DNA from 3 places in the Aliiglaciecola litoralis genome. Region 1 is predicted to be linked to each of the others. Evidence: predicted binding sites of a transcription regulator. Region 1 holds the regulator's gene; each other region holds the start of a gene.
The links. Region 1 encodes sigma-54, which starts transcription at its own class of promoters, with help from an activator protein. Its sites were predicted from a motif close to GTTGGCACGNNNNTNGNNT; they were not measured.
Positions count from the first base shown of each region.

Region 2: a site for sigma-54 is predicted at 2,241-2,259, ahead of ABD036_RS05195 (DUF1328 domain-containing protein). Genes of this name have one in related genera too.
Region 3: a site for sigma-54 is predicted at 4,605-4,623, ahead of glnA (glutamate--ammonia ligase). Genes of this name have one in related genera too.

Region 1 covers NZ_BAAAFD010000020.1:16,020-23,548, forward strand. Annotated here, with positions in the region: gene ABD036_RS18540 (KpsF/GutQ family sugar-phosphate isomerase) at 1-82, shown strand, start outside; gene kdsC (3-deoxy-manno-octulosonate-8-phosphatase KdsC) at 82-636, shown strand; gene lptC (LPS export ABC transporter periplasmic protein LptC) at 633-1,193, shown strand; gene lptA (lipopolysaccharide transport periplasmic protein LptA) at 1,180-1,725, shown strand; gene lptB (LPS export ABC transporter ATP-binding protein) at 1,725-2,450, shown strand; gene ABD036_RS18565 (RNA polymerase factor sigma-54) at 2,512-3,990, shown strand; gene hpf (ribosome hibernation promoting factor) at 4,017-4,304, shown strand; gene ptsN (PTS IIA-like nitrogen regulatory protein PtsN) at 4,328-4,774, shown strand; gene rapZ (RNase adapter RapZ) at 4,771-5,616, shown strand; gene ABD036_RS18585 (HPr family phosphocarrier protein) at 5,613-5,888, shown strand; gene mgtE (magnesium transporter) at 6,367-7,529, shown strand, end outside.
Region 2 covers NZ_BAAAFD010000002.1:335,449-342,977, reverse strand. Annotated here, with positions in the region: gene hemB (porphobilinogen synthase) at 1-804, shown strand, start outside; gene ABD036_RS05200 (MFS transporter) at 879-2,090, opposite strand; gene ABD036_RS05195 (DUF1328 domain-containing protein) at 2,320-2,496, shown strand; gene ABD036_RS05190 (DUF1328 domain-containing protein) at 2,561-2,737, shown strand; gene ABD036_RS05185 (hypothetical protein) at 2,794-3,042, shown strand; gene ABD036_RS05180 (hypothetical protein) at 3,102-3,284, shown strand; gene ABD036_RS05175 (DUF2254 domain-containing protein) at 3,309-4,628, shown strand; gene ABD036_RS05170 (BON domain-containing protein) at 4,854-5,405, shown strand; gene ABD036_RS05165 (hypothetical protein) at 5,527-6,927, shown strand; gene ABD036_RS05160 (mechanosensitive ion channel family protein) at 7,027-7,529, opposite strand, start outside.
Region 3 covers NZ_BAAAFD010000013.1:156-7,684, forward strand. Annotated here, with positions in the region: gene ABD036_RS17100 (DUF6691 family protein) at 597-1,007, opposite strand; gene ABD036_RS17105 (YeeE/YedE family protein) at 1,010-1,426, opposite strand; gene ABD036_RS17110 (GNAT family N-acetyltransferase) at 1,478-2,035, opposite strand; gene typA (translational GTPase TypA) at 2,160-3,992, opposite strand; gene glnA (glutamate--ammonia ligase) at 4,684-6,093, shown strand; gene ABD036_RS17125 (DUF4124 domain-containing protein) at 6,173-6,691, shown strand; gene glnL (nitrogen regulation protein NR(II)) at 6,793-7,529, shown strand, end outside.

The sequences.
Region 1 (7,529 bases):
TTCCATGATTGCTGTAAATGATAAAAATCAACCTGTTGGAGCACTGAACATGCATATGCTGTTAAAAGCGGGAGTCGTTTAATGTCACAGATAGACACGATATACGGTGAAGTAACTAGCAATCTCATCTCCAAGCTAAGCAAAGTAAAACTATTAGTATGCGACGTAGATGGCATATTTTCAGACGGTTGCATTTACATGGGTAATGATGGCGAAGAGCTAAAAGCCTTTAACACCCTCGATGGCTATGGCATTAAGTCAATGCTAAAAACCGGTATTCATGTTGCTATTATCACTGGGCGACAATCTAAAATTGTCGAAAACAGAATGTCCTCATTAGGCGTGTCTTTAATTATTCAAGGCGAGGATGATAAACAACTTGCAGTACAGAGACTCAAAGAGCACTTTAAATTTAAGAAGGAACACGTGATCGCCATGGGTGATGATGTGCCAGATTTGGGCATGTTTGCTGAAAGTAGCTTGGGGGTTTGCGTACCCAATGGTCATCCAATGGTGAAGCAACAGGCTGAATATGTAACTCGAACTCTTGGTGGCAAAGGAGCGGTGAGAGAAATCTGTGATTTGATCCTATTCGCCAATAATAAACTCAACAGAATTTACGGCACCAGTACATGAATCGAATCACGATCAGTATTGGCTTCCTGTTTTTACTGGTTTTATTTATTTACTTACCGGGCTGGATAAATTCAGCCCCTCAACAGAGCAACGATGACGATGAGGAATCCTGGCGGCCAAATTATCAGGCAAGCAACATGCGCAGTACTCTGTATAATGACCGCGGTGAAATTAACCATCAGGTATTTGCGTTAAAAATGGAACATTATCAGCTTTTAGGTTTCACAATATTCAGTCAACCTAAGTATACGATTTATGTGTCCGACCAGCAGAACCCTTGGCACGTTGAAGCGAAAGAAGGCACTTTGTACGATGACAACCGCATACAGTTAGAGACCGATGTCGAGATCCGTAGTCTCGATGAGGCGGGGTACGTACAAACAATAAAAACACAATTTTTAGAAATCAATCTGGCTGACAAAACAATGATGTCAGACCAAGCAGTACAAATTAATGGTAAAGATTTTGTTGTAATGAGCAATGGCTTCACGGCAGACTTAACCTCTCAAATATATGAGCTTAAAGACCATGTGCAAACTCAATATGCTCCGCGTTAGTGCGCTAACAGTAACGTTATTGCTAAGTACCTTTTCTCTAGCTGGAGAAGGTGACTTTGGATTGCCGATCAAAGTAGATTCTCAATCTAATTTCTTTGATGGTAAAACGAAGACATCCATTTTTAAACGAGACGTGAAGATCACTCAGGGCTCGTTGGAAATTTTAGCTGATGAAGTAGAAGTAATCGCAGGCTTAGGCGATGGAAAAGAGGTGTTTATTGCGCGAGGTAATCCAGCAAGATATAGCCAAAAATTAGATGATGGTAGCAATATCAGCGCCGCAGCTAACGAAATTAAATACGAAGTCGCCAACCGTACCCTAACATTGACCGGTGACGCAGAACTCAACCAAGATAGTAGCTTGGTGAAAGGCGAATCGATTTCATTTAACATGGAATTGGAACAGTTGATTGCTGAAAGTAGTGACACCTCAACCGGTGGGGTAACCGCCATATTCCAACCTGATACGTTACGAAAGAAACAAAGCGAAGAGAAAAAACAAGCTGACCAAGAAAAGGACAAACAACCCTGATGGCGACGTTGAAAGCCACTAATTTGGCAAAGTCTTACAAATCCAGACAAGTGGTCAGAAATGTCAGTTTAGAGGTTTCCACTGGCCAGATTGTAGGGTTGCTTGGGCCTAACGGGGCAGGAAAAACCACGACCTTTTATATGATTGTTGGTATTGTCCCATTAGATAAAGGCGATATTTTCATTGATCAGACCGAACTGACACTTGAACCCATGCATGTCAGGGCCAGAAAAGGCATTGGTTATCTTCCTCAAGAATCGTCTATCTTCCGAAAGCTGACGGTCTATCAGAATATTATGGCTATTTTGCAAACCCGCAAAGAATTGAGTTCTGATGAGCGAGAACAGCAGGCCGATGCATTACTTGACGAATTTAACATTAATCATATACGTAACAGCCAAGGAATGAGTTTATCGGGAGGAGAACGGCGTCGAGTTGAAATTGCACGCGCCCTAGCCGCGGATCCCGAGTTCATTTTGTTAGATGAGCCTTTTGCTGGTGTTGACCCAATCTCGGTTAACGATATCAAAAAAATAATTCAACATTTGCGCGACCGCGGTATTGGTGTTCTGATAACCGACCATAACGTGCGTGAAACCCTTGATGTATGCGAAAAAGCATACATTGTCAGTCATGGTGAACTAATTGCCTCGGGGACTGCAGAAGAAGTATTAAACAATCAACAAGTGAGAGATGTATACCTAGGCGAGCAATTCAAGCTATAGTAAAGGTATGTCGAGTTTAACCAAAGCTTTCAGGCTAACTGAGTAAGAAAACAAAACATCAATGAAACCCTCGTTACAACTAAAATTTAGCCAGCAACTTACAATGACGCCGCAGCTGCAACAGGCTATCAGGCTGCTGCAGTTGTCTACGCTAGATTTACAACAGGAAATTCAAGAAGCATTGGAATCCAATCCGCTACTGGAAATGGAAGATAACTCCGATTTTCCAACTGGCGATTCAGCGCTTAAAGGCAATGACGACAAATTTTCAGAAGAGACAGCCACCGCCAGTGCCGATTCGATGGATACCAATGAAGCCTTAGAAAAAGGCGATATACCAGACGAGTTACCGATTGACAGCACGTGGGATGAATACATCAGCGCATCATCTGCACCAGCCTCTATTTCGTCTAGTGGTGGAGGTGACGACGATCAGATATTTCAAGGTGAAACCAGCGACAACATCCAAGATCATTTGATTTGGCAGATGCGTCTGACTCACATGTCAGAATTAGATACAGCGATTGCTGTTGCTATTATCGACTCAATTGATGAATCTGGATATTTAACCATTTCGACCGAAGAAGTGTTGGCCAGTCTAGATCATGATGACGTCGAATTAGATGAAGTGGAATGTGTCCTTAAACGCATTCAGATGTTTGATCCTATCGGTTCAGGTTCGCGCTCTCCGCAAGAATGTTTGATGGTACAACTTAATCAATTTGCGCCAGACACACCTTGGTTAGAAGAAGCAAAGTTATTAATTACCGAACATGCTGATTTGTTGAGCAGCAAAGACTATCGCACGTTAATGCGCAAAACCCGTCTAAAGGAAGATGAACTGCGTGAGGTAATGCGATTATTGCAAACCTTGAATCCTCGTCCTGGCAGCGCATTATTGATTGGCGAACCAGAATATGTCATTCCTGATGTATCTGTAATGAAAAAAAATGGACGTTGGCAGGTGGAACTTAATCCAGATAGTTTACCCAAACTGAATGTCAATCAACAATACGCGGCTATGAGTCGCAGTGCTAAAAATAGCAGCGATAGCCAGTTCATTCGCTCTCATATGCAAGAAGCAAAATGGTTCATTAAAAGCTTGGAAAGCCGCAACGATACCCTACTCAAGGTTGCTAACTGTATTGTACAGCAACAAGTCGGCTTTTTTGAACATGGCCCAGAGATGATGAAGCCTATGGTGCTAAATGATGTGGCTGAAATGGTCGATATGCACGAGTCAACGATTTCTCGGGTGACCACTCAAAAGTACATGCATACGCCCAGAGGTATTTATGAACTGAAGTACTTCTTCTCTAGTCATGTTGCAACAGATTCTGGAGGAGAATGTTCTTCCACTGCAATACGCGCTTTGATCAAGAAACTCGTCGCTGCAGAGCTTCCCAACAAGCCACTGAGTGATAGTAAAATTGCCGAATTGCTGGCTGACCAAGGTATTCAGGTCGCACGCCGGACAATTGCAAAATACCGGGAGTCGTTAAATATCCCACCGTCTAACCAACGCAAGAGCTTACTTTAAGTTCATCAACAGAAGGAATACGCTTTATGCAAATTAACCTTACTGGCCATCATGTAGAAATTACAGATTCATTGCGAGACTATGTAGACACTAAATTTACAAAATTGGAGCGACATTTCGATCACATCAATAATGTGCATGTGATCTTAAATGTAGAAAAGCTCAATCAGAAAGCGGAAGCTACTTTGCACCTTAGTGGAGCTGAAGTATTCGCCACTTCAGAGCACAACGATATGTACGCGGCAATTGATGCTTTGATCGACAAGCTTGATCGACAAGTGATCAAGCACAAGGAAAAAAGTAAGCGCCACTAACCTCCCATTGAATAAGAATCTTAATGGAAATTAAAGACATACTTTCTCCTGACTGCACCAGCTGTGCAGTTCAGGGGACAAGCAAGAAACGCATCTTAGAAGTCATAAGCCAAATTGCCGCTGAACGTCTTGGCGATATTGATCAAACCGCAGTGCTTACGAGCTTACTCAATCGAGAGAAGCTGGGAAGCACCGGAATTGGCAATGGAATCGCGTTGCCACATGGCCGCTTGCAAGGTTTAGAAAAAGTGATTGCGATCCTCATCACCTGTAAACCTTCGATTGAGTTCGATGCTATCGATAATGGTCCAGTAGATATCTTTTTCGCTATCTTAGTTCCTGAAGATCAGGCCCAAGGTCATTTACAAACTCTAGCGACTATTGCGACTAAACTGAGTGATAAAGAGGTGGTTAAGTCTCTTCGCAAAGCTGATAATGACGAGCAGTTGTATAAGGTTATTGTGTCATGAAGTTAATCATTATTAGCGGTCGTTCAGGCTCCGGAAAATCAATCGCATTGCGGGCTCTTGAAGATCTCGGCTATTACTGCGTAGATAACATTCCAGTCAACCTGCTGCCAACTTTGACCCACACAGTGGTGGATGAATATGATCAGGTGGCGGTTAGCATTGATGTACGGAATCTTCCTAAAGAGCCTGGTGAGTTAGTAGAAATTCTAGATTATCTGCCCTCGACTTGGGATATGACTATCGTTTATCTAGACGCTAGTGATGATGTACTGGTTAAGCGTTTTAGTGAAACCAGACGATTGCACCCTTTGTCTCGTCAGAACAAATCATTAGCCGATGCCATTCAGGCGGAGGGGCAATTACTGGCGCCTATTGCCGAACGTGCAGACCTTTATTTAGATACCGATAAGCTGTCAGTGCATCAGTTAGCCGAATTGGTTAGAGAGCGCATACTGGGCAAGAAAAGTTCCAGATTAGTGTTAGTGTTTGAATCTTTTGGTTTTAAATACGGCATCCCCAAAGATGCTGACTACGTATTCGATGCGCGATTTTTACCTAACCCGCACTGGGAACCCGATTTAAAGCATTTAACTGGATTGGACACGCCGGTAGAAATATTCTTGGGCTCGCAACCTATAGTGACCAAATTCATCTGGCAAATCCAAAACTTAATTTCTACTTGGTTACCACATCTAGAACGCAATAATCGCAGTTATGTCACCGTGGCAATAGGATGTACCGGTGGACAACATCGTTCTGTATATGTGGCTGAATCCTTAGCTAAAACCTTTGGCGCATCCCATCCAGATGTGCAGTTAAGACATCGCGAGCTGAATCGGTGAACAGAGTAGAAAAGCAAATTCTGATCGTCAATAAGCTAGGATTACACGCCAGAGCAGCAACAGAGTTGGTTAAGGTCGCGAACCAATTTGACGCTCAAGTAACTTTACAGCAAGGCGAAAAAACTGCCTCCGCAAACAGTGTGCTTGGCCTCATGATGCTGGAAAGCTCCCAAGGTAAAAAAGTCAAAGTGATTAGCGAAGGTCAAGATGCCGAAGAAGCGCTAAAAGCCGTAGAAACCCTAATTGTCGATAAATTTAACGAAGAGGAATAAGCTGGAATAAGCTGGACAGGCATCGCTATAAGTTTTAACTTGGACAGCCACCGGAAGAATAAGCTGGACAGGCATCGCTATAAATTTTAACGTGGACAGCCACCGGAAGAATAAGCTGGACAGGCATCGCTATAAATTTTAACGTGAACAGCCACCGAATCCATCCTCATAGAAAAACACCGAGTTATTACAATCCTTCTGAAAGAGCCGAGTTTCCTAAGAAAAACATAAAAAGGAATAAGATGGACAGGCATGATTAGCTCAATGGAATAAGATGGACAGGCATGATTAGCTCAATTACCACTTACGGGAAAATAGCATATATAATTGTTCAAACTTTACTAACACAGAAGTGGCTGTCCACGTAAAACAATTGATACGTTCGATATTTTCTAACTCATGCTAATAGTTGCTGACCTGACTCAACTACTCCATTACACTAATAAAAATTGCTTATCTCATACGAAATTTTATCAATATGCCAGAAGCACTCGAAGTTAAACACGCTCAACGTCAACTGCAAGCCATTAATAAGGCTTTAGGCAGTGGTCGATATGTGCATGTTCATAAAGTGTTACATGAGATGCCGGCTTCTGATATTGCACTGTTACTTGAATCATCACCTAGCAAGTCACGTAACGAAATTTGGGAAATGTTAGACGCTGATTTCTATGGCGATGTTTTAGAGGAGTTATCAGAGGACGTCCGCAACGGCATTATCGGACAAATGCTACCTGAAAAAGTAGTAGATGCATTGGAGGATATGGATATAGATGACTTAGCGGAAACGTTAAGTTCATTGCCTCATTCGGTATCGAGAGATGTCTTGAAATCGATGGATGAACAAGATAGACAACGCGCAGAAAAAGCGTTGTCTTATGGTGAAGATACCGCCGGTTTTATCATGAACACCGACACAATTACACTCCGAGCTGATGTAAATGTTGATGTGATTTTACGCTATTTGCGTTTAAAAGGAGAAATACCTGAAGGTACCGATACCTTTTATGTTGTAAGTCGACACGACATCTTAATAGGTACTGTACCTGTAACTAAATTATTAACCGCTCTGCCCGATTCAACTGTTGAAGAACTAATGGTTGAGGAACCTGAGGCTATCCCTGTAGATATGCCGGAAAAAGAAGTTGCTAAACTTTTCGAGCGTTACGATTGGTTATCCGCGCCTGTCGTGGATGCAGACCATCAATTACTGGGGCGAATAACGATAGATGATGTTGTAGACATTATCCGTGAAGACGCGGAGCACTCGATGATGAGCATGGCTGGTCTTGATGATGAAGAAGATACATTCGCGCCAGTGCTACAGAGTACCCAGAGACGCTCTGTGTGGTTAGCTGTTAATTTGGTTACTGCATTGCTCGCAGCTGCTGTAAGTGACCTTTTTGAAGCAACGTTAAGCCAATTGGCCGTTCTAGCGATACTCAACACTATTGTACCGAGCATGGGTGGTGTTGCAGGCAATCAAACGTTAACTCTAGTTATTCGCGGCATGGCTTTGGGACATGTTAATGAAGGCAACTCAAGATGGTTGATTAGTAAGGAGCTTGCTATTGGTTTTTTTAATGGGGCTATTTGGGCAATTTTGATAGCCTCAGTAATCGCATTATGGAAACAAGATTG
Region 2 (7,529 bases), on a different contig from region 1:
GAAGCGACAGAGCTGGCCACTCTTGGGATCCCTGCCATTGCGATTTTCCCCGTAACCCCAATGGCGTTAAAATCTGATTGTGCAAGTGAAGCGTTCAATCCCGAGGGATTGGCGCAAAAAGCCGTACGTGCTGTTAAAGCTGCAGTGCCTGAGCTCGCCATTATTACCGACGTAGCCCTAGACCCATTCACGTCACATGGTCAGGATGGGTTGATTAATGATGCAGGTTACGTGATGAATGATGAAACTTGCGAAGTATTAGTTAAACAGGCTCTGTCCCACGCAGACGCGGGGGCTGATATTGTGGCTCCTTCAGATATGATGGACGGTCGAATAGGCCTAATTAGGCAAGCTTTAGAAGATGCCGGGCACGTGAATACTTGTATCATGGCATATTCGGCCAAATATGCGTCCAGTTACTACGGCCCCTTCCGCGACGCTGTTGGCTCGGCGGGCAACATTAAAGGTGGCAATAAAAAGAACTATCAAATGGACCCGGCGAACTCAAATGAAGCGCTGCGTGAAATTGAATTGGATCTTAATGAAGGTGCAGACATGGTCATGGTCAAGCCCGGTATGCCGTATCTTGATATTGTTCGACGTTGCAAAGACACTTTTCAGGTGCCTACTTTTGCTTATCAGGTAAGCGGCGAGTACGCTATGCACAAAGCGGCGTTTGCAAATGGTTGGCTGAAAGAGGAAGACGTGATTATGGAATCATTGCTGGCTTTTAAACGAGCTGGTGCGGATGGTATTTTGACCTATTTTGCCAAGCAAGCAGCACAAATGTTGGCTTCCAAGTAGTTAATATGAACTTTGGATAATAATTGCTCGCACATCTTATCCAGAGTTCAGATTAACCTTTGAAATAGCGAAAATCAGTCGGATTCTTTTACTTCTTCGAGCAGAAAACTATGTACAAAACCTATGGCCATGAGCATTGCCATAAACAATACGATTGTGACGCCAAACTGACTGTAACAATAAGCATAGAACGCGCCTAACAACAGCAATCCAATACCCACGCAACTATTGGCTGCAGCGACATAACCGGTGCGGTTGCTTCGATCAGTAATGTCTAGCAAGTAGGTTTTCCTGCCGGTGCGGATGCCCGCATGCCCCAACGTGAGAATAAAAAACAAAATCAAACTTGCATAACTAGGTAGCTGCTCAATCCACATTCCAACACATACAGCAGCGGCAATACAAATCACTGTGGCGAATCGTAAAGTTGCTACCGCGCCCTTGTCGGAAAACACTCCCCAAACGTAAGATGAAATCAAAGATGCAAATGCTGACAAGCCTACAAAATAGGCCAGCGATGAAGCCGAGTCGTTATTGGTAGCGGCAGAAGACACCACAAAAGGCACAATAAGCGCACTGTGAAGCAGTAAGATACGACTGATAATGATGTGCCTGAGATTAGGTTCTGATCTGACAAGTTGCATAAATCCTTGCTGATCTCCTTCTTCTGCTTTTGGATCGTATTCGACATGCAAAAATAGTGAGCACAATAAGGCAATCAAAAATAACAGCCCGCCGACGATAAGTAAGCCATAAGAAATAGCTTGAGTAAGAGGTTGCTCGCTCGCTACAAAAACAATGGAAGAGAGTAATGTTAAACCGCCAGAAATGGATGAGGCCAAGCCAATTAACTTTCCTCTGCGGCCTTGCTGAATCGTCTCAGCTTGAATATCTTTCATGGTTAATGAACAAATCGCCCTGCCGCCAGCTATCGCCATTAGCAGTATCAATACTATGATGGCTAATAGGTTGTTTTGAGCAGCAATGATTGTCACTACCAACAATATTATGCCGATCCCCTGAATCAGAGCGCCAAGTCGCCATAAGGCTGTGCGATTGCTAAATCGATGCGCGACTTGTGTTTTTAACAACCACTGTGGCAGCAAGCTACCAGACTCTTTAATTGGCACTAGCAGTGAGATCAGCCATGAAGGCGCGCCACTGGCTGTTAAGATATAGGGCAAAGTGGTTTTGGGAGACACTAGTAAATCAGCCAGTTTCGTCAAACTGGAAATGATCAGCAATATCACAAATGGCTTTTTTGAGCGGTGCTTCTCGTTACTCACCTATTCTTCACCTCTGGTTTAATAATTCTCGTGAAAAAGTTTCTTGTGCCAGTGTAATACTTGCAATTCGCAAAGTGAGATCTTTTTCAATGAAATTTTATAGTCCATAAAAATAGCATGTAAAACAATGGGTTAACGTATTTTTTGAAACTTGGCATGCTCCAAGCATTAGTTAAACCAGACGCGTTATCTTATTAACGTAAACGATAAATAGCAAAAGGAGAAAACTATGTTAGGCTGGGCTATTACATTTTTAATCATTGCTTTAATTGCAGCTGTATTCGGGTTTGGCGGAGTTGCCGGTACGGCAGCGGGCATCGCTAAAATCATCTTTTTTATCTTTGTTGTATTACTTGTTGTATCACTGATCGCAAACGCGATTCGTGGGAAAGGTCCTGGAGTGTAAAAAACGAGTTAATCAGGTTACCAAAAAACATCAGTAATAAACAATAAGCAAGAAGGAGAACATTATGTTAGGTTGGGCAATTACATTTTTCATTATAGCACTGGTAGCTGCAGTGTTTGGCTTTGGTGGTATCGCCGGAGCAGCAGCAGGGATAGCGAAAATCATATTCTTTATTTTCGTTGTCTTACTGGTTATTTCCCTAATTGCGAATGCACTCAGGGGTCGAGGTCCAAAAGTTTAACTTTAATCTATGATTGTAAAAATAGATTAAAACTACCGTTATTCAAGGAGAAACACATGACTACATTTAATAAAACGCTTCAAATGTTGCTAATAGCGGGGTCACTTTTTGCGCTTACCGCTTGCGAGCAAAGTAACACTGAAGAAGCTGGTGATGCTATGGAACAGATGGCAGACGATGCAGGTGATGCAGTAGATGATGCTGCAGACTCGGTAGACGATGCGATGACTGATGCAGGCAATGCGGTTGAAGATGCTTGTGAAAATGTCAAAGACGGTGTGGACGCAGAAGATACAGACTGCTAATCACGGCTTTTTAAACTATGCTAAGGGCCTATCGGCCCTTTTTCTTTGTGAGAAATAGTATGAAACTTAGTTTAATTATTATCGCATTCGTGATCACGGTAGGTTTCTTCTTGGTATCTAGTGGTCTTGGTCAAGGCAGTATGCTCTACACTTTTTTAGCCTCTTTTGGATTATTTATGGTGATCATTGTGGTGGGCGTGATGTTAGCAGCCAAAAAGCAAAAAGATGACGATCAAACATAGCATTTAGCGACCCTGATCCTATAAATGAATCTCCAGACCGGTTTTAAAAAATTTTATTACACTGTCAAAACCAGTTTTTGGTTTATTCCTGTGTTGATGGTGCTTACTTCAGTATTGACTTCCATCTTATGCGTATGGATCGACCGCAGCTTAATATTGGTCGATATTACTTGGTTTAAGCATCTCTATCATCTCGATCAAGAAACGCTACGCTCTTTGGTGAATACCATTGCGGGCTCGATGATCACGGTTACCAGTATCGCATTTTCCATCACTATAGTGACCCTGACTTTAGCGTCATCACAGTTTGGACCGCGTCTTATCCGCAACTTTATGGATGATACGGGCACTCAAGTCGTACTAGGTACATTCATTGCAAATTTTAGTTTTTGCCTTGTTTTAGTGTATGTGATGAGTATGCAAGCGCATCAGAATCTGGCGCTTGGGTTTTCTATCGCATGGTGTCTTGCGGCTACCTTTATGAGTGTGTTTGTACTTATCTACTTTATCCATCATGTAGCGCGAAGTATCCAAGCGGATAACGTGGTTGACCAAGTGTATTGTGAGGTCTTAAAAGCCTTACAGCATTTATCAGATGAGCTCGATTCACCAAAGTGCTCTGACAGTAAAAAAGCAGATAACACGCTGCTCACTATGACTATCACAGCTGGCAAAAATGGTTATCTTCAGGTGCTCAATAAGGCATCATTATTGAAGCTAGCATGTGAGCACGACCTCACCATACGCTTTTCATCTCGTCCAGGAGACATGTTAGCAAAAGATATTAAAGTGGCGGAGGTTGACGCCAACTACCCAGTTAGTGAAAAAGTTATTGAAAAAATCAGAGCATTATTTATTGTCGGTAGTAAACGTACACCAATTCAAGATCCAGAATATGCCATTCATCAATTAGTCGAGATTGCAGTGCGCGCTTTATCTCCTGGCGTAAATGATCCTTACACTGCCATTTCGTGCGTCGACAAACTATCCGTCGCTTTGTGCGAACTAGCGAACGCTAAAGTGCATTCAGGGCGGTATTATGATCAGCAGAAAAATTTGAGATTGCAATGTAAAGCTCACGATTTCAATGGTCTCGCTAGTGCTGCATTTGACCAAATAAGACAGTATGCAGAAACGTCTATTGCAGTTACCATTAGGCTTGTTGAAAGTTTACAGCGCTTAGTCAGTATATCTCAAAGACAGGATGTCCATCAGTTTGCAAAGTCGCAGTTACAAGCGATTCTACAGAAAAGTAATGATCACGCTTTTGCCGAGCAAGACATGCAAGATATCAACGCTATTGTGAACCAAGTACGTAAAACATTGATATCCCATTCGGATTAATTGTTTGCTTCATTTACGTTTCTTGAACGCATTATTTTATTGTCAAACCTGCCATTAAACCTCTTTATTTATCATGAAGATCTTACAAAGATGTGTTTACAAACTACACAGCCATTCACTTTTCTAAATACCATAAAGTTCGATATTTCATTTAAAAACAATGGGTTAGTAGTTGGCATTAAATTGGCAATACCATGGGTGTCTTTACAAAAAAAGGAGTAAATTATGAAACGTACTACATGTTCACTAATGATTGCCGCTGCCCTGACAACAGCATCAATGAGTGCTAATGCAGAAAACACTTGGACGGACACAGCGAAAGACGCGTGGATTGACGGTAAAGCCGAAACCACCTTAATGTTTAATGGTAATTTAGATGCTTTTGACATCAATACTGATGTCAAACAAGGTGTTATTACTCTAACCGGTAAAGTCGATACTGAAGTAGACAGAGCGCTAGCGGAAGAGCTCATGTTATCGCTTGACGGAGTTGAAGGTGTTGATAACCAGCTAAGTGTTGAAGGTGATACAGAGCGATCAGATACTGCGATCATTATGCAAAATTTGAAAGATTCGAAAGTAGAGTCTGTGGTTAAAACCCGCCTGCTGTTTGAATCAGAAGTTAGTGGTACCGATATCGAAGTGGAAGTGGAAGAAGGTATTGTGACACTAACGGGTAAAGTAGACAGCAACGCTGAGCGTGACCTAGCAGTTAGCATTGCTAAAAAAACCAGTGATGTGAAAGACGTAGTTAGTAACTTAACTATCGGTAAATAGTCACTAAATAACGATTAGAAAAGCGCCAGCAATGGCGCTTTTTTTTGCTTTTTTTTCGTTGTGGGCACTGGTGTAGCGTGTTTAAATAACACTCACTCATTAGCCCCTACACGATGGATACATGAAAAAACAAGCGGTGGTGCTGGTTCACGGAATAGGTGAGCAACGGCCTATGGACACAGTGAGAGAGTTTGTTAAAAGTGTTTGGGTTAAAGACAAAGCACTGGACAACACACGGTATTGGAATAAACCCAGTGAAATATCAGGATCCTTTGAACATCGTCGACTGACCACTGATTACGCAACAATTAAGGGGCAGAATAAACAGACTTCAAGAGTCGATTTCTACGAATACTATTGGGCGCATCACACGGTTGGCACCAGCACTGAGCATCTCAAAGCGTGGTTATTTTCGGTTTTATTGAGAAAGCCATCAGATTTTCCAAAACCGCTCCAAAGATTATTGTTTTTGGTTTGGTTTTTAATTGCGGCCATATTCGCGTTAACCTGGTTTATTGCCGATCCGTTAAATCAATCTTCGATGACTGCGCCTGATGTTAGCAAGTCACTTCTTGTTAGCTTGATTAAGCCGCTGATCGTAATTGTGCTTAGTGCGCTATTGGTAAAAATTGTCAGCTATCTTGGCGATGTTGCCCGATATGTGATGGCGTCACCCAGTAATATAAGAGTAAGACAGGCTATTCGCGACGGAGGCGTGGACTTACTGAAAAACATAGCAGCTACGGGGAAATATGATCGAATTGTGTTAGTCGGCCACAGTTTAGGTTCGATCATCGCCTATGACGTGTTAACTCAGTATTGGGCACAAAATAATAAATTTAAGAATGTACAGGGTGAACCACTTGAATTGTCGAAGCCTGCTTTGACTTTGATTGAAAAAATGGAAACTTTGTCTGTTGAAGAGGAATGCGAAGAATATCAGCGATTACAGTACGCACTTTTCCGTCAGCTACAATTAGACTGCGCCGATGTCGAAAATGACCGAGCTGCGCATTGTCCCTGGCTTATTTCCGACCTAGTTACCATTGGCAGCCCTTTGACCTATGCTGATTTTTTGTTGTTTAAGCATGCTCAGGAATTTACGGACCGCAAATTGGATAGGCAATATCCCACACTTCCCCCTGTCAAAGAAAATGGTCACTACACCTATCAAACCGGTGAACGTAAATACTTGCACCATAGTGCAGTATTTTGTCTGACACGTTGGACTAATATCTACTCGAAGCCTTTCTGGGTTTTTGGCGGAGACATTGTTTCAGGTCCAGTGGAAAACGCGTTTTCTGCTCCTTACTCTTGCGGGAAGACCCAATCGGAAAAAACAAATGGGTTGTTGCCTATCAAAGATATTGATGTTGAGGCTGCTTTTCCTGGCTTATTTCCACGATTATTTACCCACACACATTATTGGCGCTGGCACCCAGAGTTTGAAAAAAAGTTACCTGAGCATATCGTCGTATTGCAAGACAGTTTGGATCTTAAGCGAAAGCGATCCCCGAACTAAATCCATTGACGTGACTGCACCTATCGCAAATAGAAAACCGCGTATTTAATAGTTAAAATACGCGGTTTATTTCCGTGTTTCTATACCTCTTAAGCGCTATCAGTTCTCTCCCTCAGAATCACCATTAGCCGTGTCTGAGCCTGAGCTAGTGTCAGGCTCACCGTACTTTTCATTGGTCGATGCAGAAGATTGCTCAGATCCGTCCGATTTTTTCTCAGACAACATGGCATTTAATTTCTCTCCACCTTTGGCTCCAAAATCTAAGGTTCTGATTGGGAACGGGATCAGAATATCTGCTTTCTCTAGCGCTTTTTTGATTTCGACAACCGCTGTGTGTCTGGCTTTCATAAAGCCAGTTTGGCCAGGATAATCAATCCAAAACCAAACCAGCAAATTAATGCTACTGTCCGCGAACTCTTTGGCAAAAACGGCGGTTTCGTCTTGTTTTATAACAAAGTCGCAGGCGTTTATAGCTTCTACAATTACTTCAGCTGCCTTTTCAGGATCATCAGCATAGGAGATACCCACAGGAACCTCTATTCTTCTTACCCCTGTCGTTGAGTAGTTGGTTAAAATGTTACGAAAGAGAATTTTGTTTGGGA
Region 3 (7,529 bases), on a different contig from region 1:
CCAGGCTCCCATTAGAAGAAAGGCTACCTATTTAGGTAGCCTTTTTTTATGCCTGCGATATACCTAACGAAGCGCCTTTATCGTTACCTGCATAGGTAGCCTTCCTCCTAAAGCCCAGCTTCGCTGTGCAAACCCACAAGGGAAACCATACCCATCGGGGTGTCATGCAATGCCTGTCCACGTAATCAGCGGCTAGGTGTAAACCATCCATGGTGTATCGTCCAGTGCAGCATCCCTGCTGCCCGTTCCATCCGTTGACGCTTCTACGAAGCTAAAAACAACCGCTTCCACCCCCATGTGAGAGTAAAAAGTAATGGCAAAGAAATGTCATCCCCACAGCCATAGAACAACCGTCATCCCCACAACGCTCTTGGGTGGGGACCTCATTAGCTGTTATCGAGTAGTTAAAATAACCGTCATCCCCACAATGCTCTTGGGTGGGGACCTCATTAGCTGTTATCAAGGAGTTAAAACAACCGTCATCCCCACAATGCTCTTGGGTGGGGACCTCGTTAGCTGTTATCAGGGAGTTATAATATCAAAGGAGAGTAATTATGAGGAAAAGTTACCATCACAGTTGTTATATGAGCTTTGAACTAAGCGGTTTTGAGCTTTTTACCAATAAACATCCCAAGGAACATACTGACCAAAAAGAAAATAAGTTCTATAGAAGGCATCGCTAGAGAAGCGACGGCAGGGCCAGGGCACAATCCTACTAAACCCCAGCCAAAACCAAATAAGACGGCACCAATGATCAAAGGCTTGGTGATCTCTGATTTGTTCGGTATTGAAAATTCATCAGATAATAAAGGCTTTCTTAGCTTTTTCGATATCATGAACCCGAGCGCCGACACTACCAAAGCCCCGCCCATAACTAGTATTAAGCTAGGATCCCATTGCCCACTTAGATCTAAAAAATTCAAAACTTTTTGAGGGTCGGTCATTTGGGAAATATTAAGTCCAGCACCGAAAAGGATTCCGCAAACAAGAGCTACAAGATTTTTCATAATCAAAGGACTCCCACTAATGTTGCTGTCGCTATACCAACACTAAGAAATACAATTGTTGCGACAATAGATCGTATGGATAATCGACCTACCCCGCATACACCGTGACCACTAGTGCACCCACTGCCTATTACCGTCCCCAAGCCAACTGCAAGACCAGCTACTATTAATATTAATTCTGAAGATTTCGGTACTTGAGGTGGTTGGTAATCAAATAGAAAGTAGGACAAAAAACAACCTACCATCATACCAATTACAAAAACAATACGCCAAAAGTCCCCCTTTCTTAGAGACTGGATAGAACTCGAAACTATACCTGATATCCCAGCAATATTGCCATTTAACAGCAATAAAATTAATGCTGCCAAGCCAATGAGTCCGCCACCTAATAGTGCCAAAATGGGTGTAAATTCAGTCATATAATTCTTTAATCTCCGTTAAATAAATTTACTTTATAAACTTTAAAATAGCTAAATTTGATCATGACGTAAAAGGCCGAACATATTCATATCATGGAAGTCACCATTCCAATAACACTTACCTCGTAACGCGCCTTCAAATGTGAATCCTAACTTTTTGACAAGGGCTTCAGATGGAGCATTACTTGGCAAAATCAATGCTTCTATGCGATGCACGTAAAAATGGAATTTTTCGTCAAAAATAAAGTTAATTATACTTTTAACCGCTTCTAAAGCGTAACCATTACCCCAATGGTTGTTGGCTAATTCATAACCGATGACAGCGCTGTGATCAAACTCGTTCCAATTGGTAAAGCCGCAAGTTCCGATAAATTCATTGCTGTCTTTCTTTCGTATCGCCCAGCGAATGCCTGTATCACTTTCGAAGCGTGCATCAAAGTATTCTACCAATCTATCCGCCTCTTCAATGTGCTTAAATCGCTCCACATCGTAATGTTTGATTACGTTAGGATCAGAAAAGATTGCAAATAGTGGTTTGCGATCTGATTTGGAAAGCCGGTTGAGTATGAGTCGCTCGGTTTCGATTATGGGAAAAGCACGCTGGGACATTCAAAATCAACTTTGCATTTAACATACATACCATTATTAACAAATTACACAGCAATGCAAAGAGAACAATGTGACCAATAAAAAAGCCGGCTTATTAGCCGGCTTCAATAGTGTTAACTAACTACTATGACTCTTTGCTACGACCAGCGCGTTTACGCTCGTTCTCAGTCAAAAGCTTCTTACGTAAGCGAATGCTTACTGGTGTCACTTCAACAAGTTCATCATTATCAATGAACTCTAACGCTTGCTCTAGGGTCATTTTAATAGGCGGTACCAATGTTTGTGCTTCATCAGTTCCTGAAGCACGAACGTTGGTTAATTGCTTACCTTTGAGTGCGTTTACGGTAAGGTCATTTTCACGACTGTGAATACCGATCAGCATACCTTCGTACACTTCGACACCGTGTCCAATAAACATGCGGCCACGTTCTTGTAAGTTAAACAAGGCGTTGGTCAATGCTTTACCCGTGGCGTTGGCAATCAAAACACCGTTCTTACGTTGACCAATAGTGCCGCCTTTATGTGGACCGTAGTGATCAAATGTATGATAGATAAGACCTGAACCTGAAGTCATGGTCATAAAGTCAGTTTGGAAACCAATAAGGCCACGACTTGGAATGATAAAGTCTAGACGAACACGACCTTTACCATCAGGAGACATATCTTTTAGTTCGCCTTTACGCAAACCAATTTGCTCCATGATTGAACCTTGGTGCTGCTCTTCAACATCAATAGTGACGGTTTCAAACGGTTCGTGTACAACACCGTCAACCTCTTTCAAAATTACTTCTGGGCGAGATACGGCCAGCTCATAACCTTCACGACGCATGTTTTCTATCAAAATACCAAGGTGCAATTCGCCACGACCGGATACACGGAATTTATCTGGATCTTCAGTTTCTTCAACGCGCAATGCTACGTTATGAACGAGTTCGTTTTGTAATCGCTCAAGAATGTTACGTGAAGTAACATACTTACCTTCTTTACCAGCAAACGGAGAAGTGTTTACTTGGAATGTCATAGTTACTGTAGGTTCATCTACAGAAAGTTGTGGCAATGCTTCTACCGCCGCTGGATCACAAATGGTATCAGAAATCTTGAGCTCACCTAACCCCGTAATCGCGATAATGTCACCCGCGTGGGCTGAAGGAACTTCTGTTCTCTCAAGGCCAAGATACCCTTGAACTTGACCTACTTTACCATTGCGTTTACTGCCATCAGCCATGCTGATAGTCACTTGTTGGTTCGATTTTACTGACCCGCGCGTGATACGGCCAATACCGATTACACCGACATATGAGTTGTAATCAAGTTGCGAGATCTGCATTTGGAAAGGACCATTCAAATCGGCATTTGGCGGCTCAACCACGTCGACGATTGTCTGGAATAAATCAGACATGTCTTCTGCTTGCGTTCCTGCTTCTCTGGTTGCCCAACCATTTAGTGCCGACGCGTAAACAACTTGGAAATCAAGTTGCTCATCGGTCGCACCTAGGTTATCAAACAAATCGAATACTTGATCCATTACCCAATCTGGTCGTGCACCTGGTTTGTCTATTTTGTTGATAACAACAATAGGTTTTAAGCCTTGAGCAAATGCTTTTTGGGTTACAAAGCGAGTTTGTGGCATTGGACCTTCTTGCGCGTCGACAAGCAGAAGTACTGAGTCGGCCATTGACATGACGCGCTCTACTTCTCCGCCGAAGTCGGCGTGCCCAGGAGTATCCACAATGTTGATGCGGTATTCGTTCCAATTAATTGCAGTATTTTTTGCAAGAATGGTAATACCACGCTCTTTTTCAATGTCATTCGAGTCCATTACGCGTTCTTCAACTTCACCGCGACTTTCTAATGTACCTGATTGCTGTAACAGCTTATCAACTAATGTTGTTTTACCGTGGTCGACGTGAGCGATGATGGCGATGTTGCGTAACTTACTGATATCGTGAGACAAAATTTTAGCCTTTACTGGTAGTGATCAAACTGGTTGGTTGTAATTATAGAACCAGTTTAAAAAAATATGCCTACGCGAATTCATATCCGCGTAAAAATGGTGCGGCATTGTACACGTTCTTACTGCATTTTGAGAGCGATATTTAAGAAAATGGGTAAAAAAACATCTAATTAATGTTTAAAGAGACCATCAAAAGATGACCGCTTATAGGTTTTTTGAATGCAGAGTAATCGATTATCACGGGGTTGAAGGTTTTCAACTCTCGGCGCTGTGGATAACGACATCAGCCTAGCTCGCTGTCAGTGTGCAGAGCAAATTTGCTGAATCTTATTTCTATGCTATTAAGTATGCTGCATACTCAGCTATTTGTAATCGTGTAGTTTGAGCAATATTGTGTATTGTGTCGGTGTGTGCTTTTGATTCAAAACGATACACAGTAATAGTGATTGATTGTAAGCACATCTTATTCAACGTAATTGCGCTATTCTAGTACATTGACAAGTTGATGACGCACTATAAGGTGGCAGTATGCACCAACGTGGTGCGACATTGTAGGGTTTTGTTTGTTTTGTCGTTAGATGCAGCGGTTAAATAGGCTTTACAGGTCGATTTATGGCTGGCACGAAAATCGCTTAAGCATACACACGCTAAAAATGAAAACTTTTAAATTTCGATTATTTTTCAGGAGGACACAATGTCAGCACAAAAGGCCTTAGATCTTATTAAAGAGAGCGAAGCAAAATTTGTTGATTTACGCTTTACCGATACCAAAGGTAAAGAACAGCATGTATCAATACCTACACATCAAGTCGACGAAGATTTCTTTGAAGAAGGCAAGATGTTTGACGGCTCTTCAATCATTGGATGGAAAGGCATTAACGAATCAGACATGGTATTGATGCCTGATGGCGACACCGCTGTGCTTGATCCTTTTGCCGAAGAAACGCAAGTTAACATCCGCTGTGACATCCTAGAGCCCATGACGATGCAAGGTTACGATCGTGACCCGCGTTCTATTGCTGCTCGTGCTGAAGAATACTTGAAAGCAACTGGCATAGGCGACACTGCATTGTTTGGTCCCGAGCCTGAATTCTTTTTGTTCGACGATGTGCGATTCCACACTGACATGGCAGGTTCATTCTTTAAAATTGATGCACATGAAGCCAAGTGGAATTCAGGTGCTGATTTTGAAGACGGTAACATGGGTCACCGCCCGAGCGTTAAAGGTGGTTACTTTCCAGTGCCTCCCGTTGATTCTTCGCACGACACCCGTGCTGCAATGTGTATGGTTATGGAAGAAATGGGTTTAACGGTAGAAGCTCATCACCACGAAGTAGCGACTGCAGGTCAAAACGAAATTGCCTGTTTGTTCAATACCTTGGTTAAGAAAGCCGATGAAGTTCAGATCTATAAATACGTGGTTCATAATGTAGCGCATGCCTACGGTCAAACTGCTACTTTTATGCCTAAGCCATTGGTAGGTGATAACGGTTCTGGTATGCACGTTCACCAATCAATATCTAAAGATGGTAAAAACATCTTTGCCGGTGATAAGTACGCGGGTATGTCTGAAGAAGCATTGTATTACATCGGCGGTATAATCAAACATGCTCGTGCCATTAATGCCTTTACCAATGCGTCGACTAACTCTTACAAGCGTCTAGTTCCGCATTTTGAAGCCCCTGTAATGTTGGCTTATTCAGCGCGTAACCGTTCAGCGTCTATCCGTATTCCATTTGTAACCAGTGATCGCGCTCGTCGTATCGAAGTGCGCTTCCCTGACCCAACGGGTAACCCTTACTTGGCATTTACAGCTATGTTAATGGCTGGCCTTGATGGGATTAAAAACAAGATCCATCCTGGTGATTCAATGGACAAAGACTTATATGATCTTCCTCCTGAAGAAGCGGCAGAGATCCCACAAGTGGCCAGTTCACTTGAGCAAGCCCTTGATGCACTAGACAACGACCGCGACTTCTTAACTGCCGGTGGTGTCATGACCGACGATATGATTGATGCCTACATTGACATTAAACGTGATGAGGTTCAAAGGCTTAACACGTCTACTCACCCAGTTGAGTTCGATATGTATTACAGCGTCTAACTCGAAAAGTTATCGATTTTAATACCAGCCCGCCGCAGTGCGGGCTTTTTTTTGTCTGCGAAACAGCTACACTCTAAGCATGAAAATATTGATTGTCATAATCGCACTAATCTTGAGCGCTACGATAAGTGCAACACAACTATATAAAATCGTCCATGCAGACGGTTCAGTTACTTATACCGACACGCCCCAAGAAGGGGCTGTGGAAGTGGATATGACCAAAACTAACAGCGTCACTGTTCCTGCGCTTAATACCGGTAATAAAACGCAATTGCCCGCTAAGCGCTTAGAGCAAAAGTTCCCTGACTATCAATTGTCAATTGTTTCTCCGCAAAACCAAGCAACGTTGCGCAACAATCAAGGAAAACTAACGGTCAAAGCGCAACTATCTCCAGTAGGCAATGGCAAGTTTGAATTGTTCCTAGATGGCCAGTTAGTGCAGTCTAGCCCAGCGCCGTCTTTCCAGCTGCAAAACGTGGATCGCGGAGAGCACAAAATCCAAGTTAAATTTATTCACCATACAGGCAAGATCCTTGCATCATCCAAAGAAATTGTGTTTTTTATGCATCAGGCTTCAATATTGATCAACCGAAACTAGCGCCAATAGGCACTAGAACAGGTCAAAGCTGAAATGGCATTGAGACGCGCCTCTATTTATGCACTATTATAGTGCATTGCGAATTTTTTGGATGGCTTCAATTGAGCGAACATTTTTTATCTTTACTCGATAGCATGGCAACCGCTGTACTGGTGGTTGATCAAAAGCTATCTATTCGATATGCCAATCTCGCCGCGCAATCCATGTTGGAGCAAAGTGATAATCAACTGTTGGGTTCCCCTATTTCCCAATTTGTAACGCAATCCAGTTTGGAGCCGACACACCTCAAAAATGCGCTGTTAAAGAACGAGGGGTTTTCTGACTCGGAAGTGCTTTTTGCCTTTTCCGACAATCGGCATGTGCTAGGTGATCTCACCGTCACTAATTTCATTTTTAACGAAATGCCGGCACTACTCATCGAAATAAAAGTCATAGACCAACAAAAACGTATCAGTCAGGAAAGTCAGCAATGGGCACAACAGCAAGCAGCAAGAGAATTGATCCGAGGCTTAGCCCATGAAATTAAAAATCCTCTAGGGGGAGTGCGTGGTGCCGCTCAGTTGTTACAAAAGCAATTGCCGGATCCAGAGTTGTCAGAATTCACCCAGATAATCATTGAGCAGTCTGACCGATTAACCAAATTGGTTGATAGGCTATTAGGGCCTAACGCGCTGCCCAATTTCCAGTGGTTAAATATTCATCGGGTGTTAGAAAAGATTTGTGCTCTGGTTGAGTTCGATCACTCGCATAATATCAGCATTGGACGAGATTACGATCCGAGCATTCCTGATATGCGAATGGATCAAGACATGTTGCAACAAGCGGTACTCAACATTGT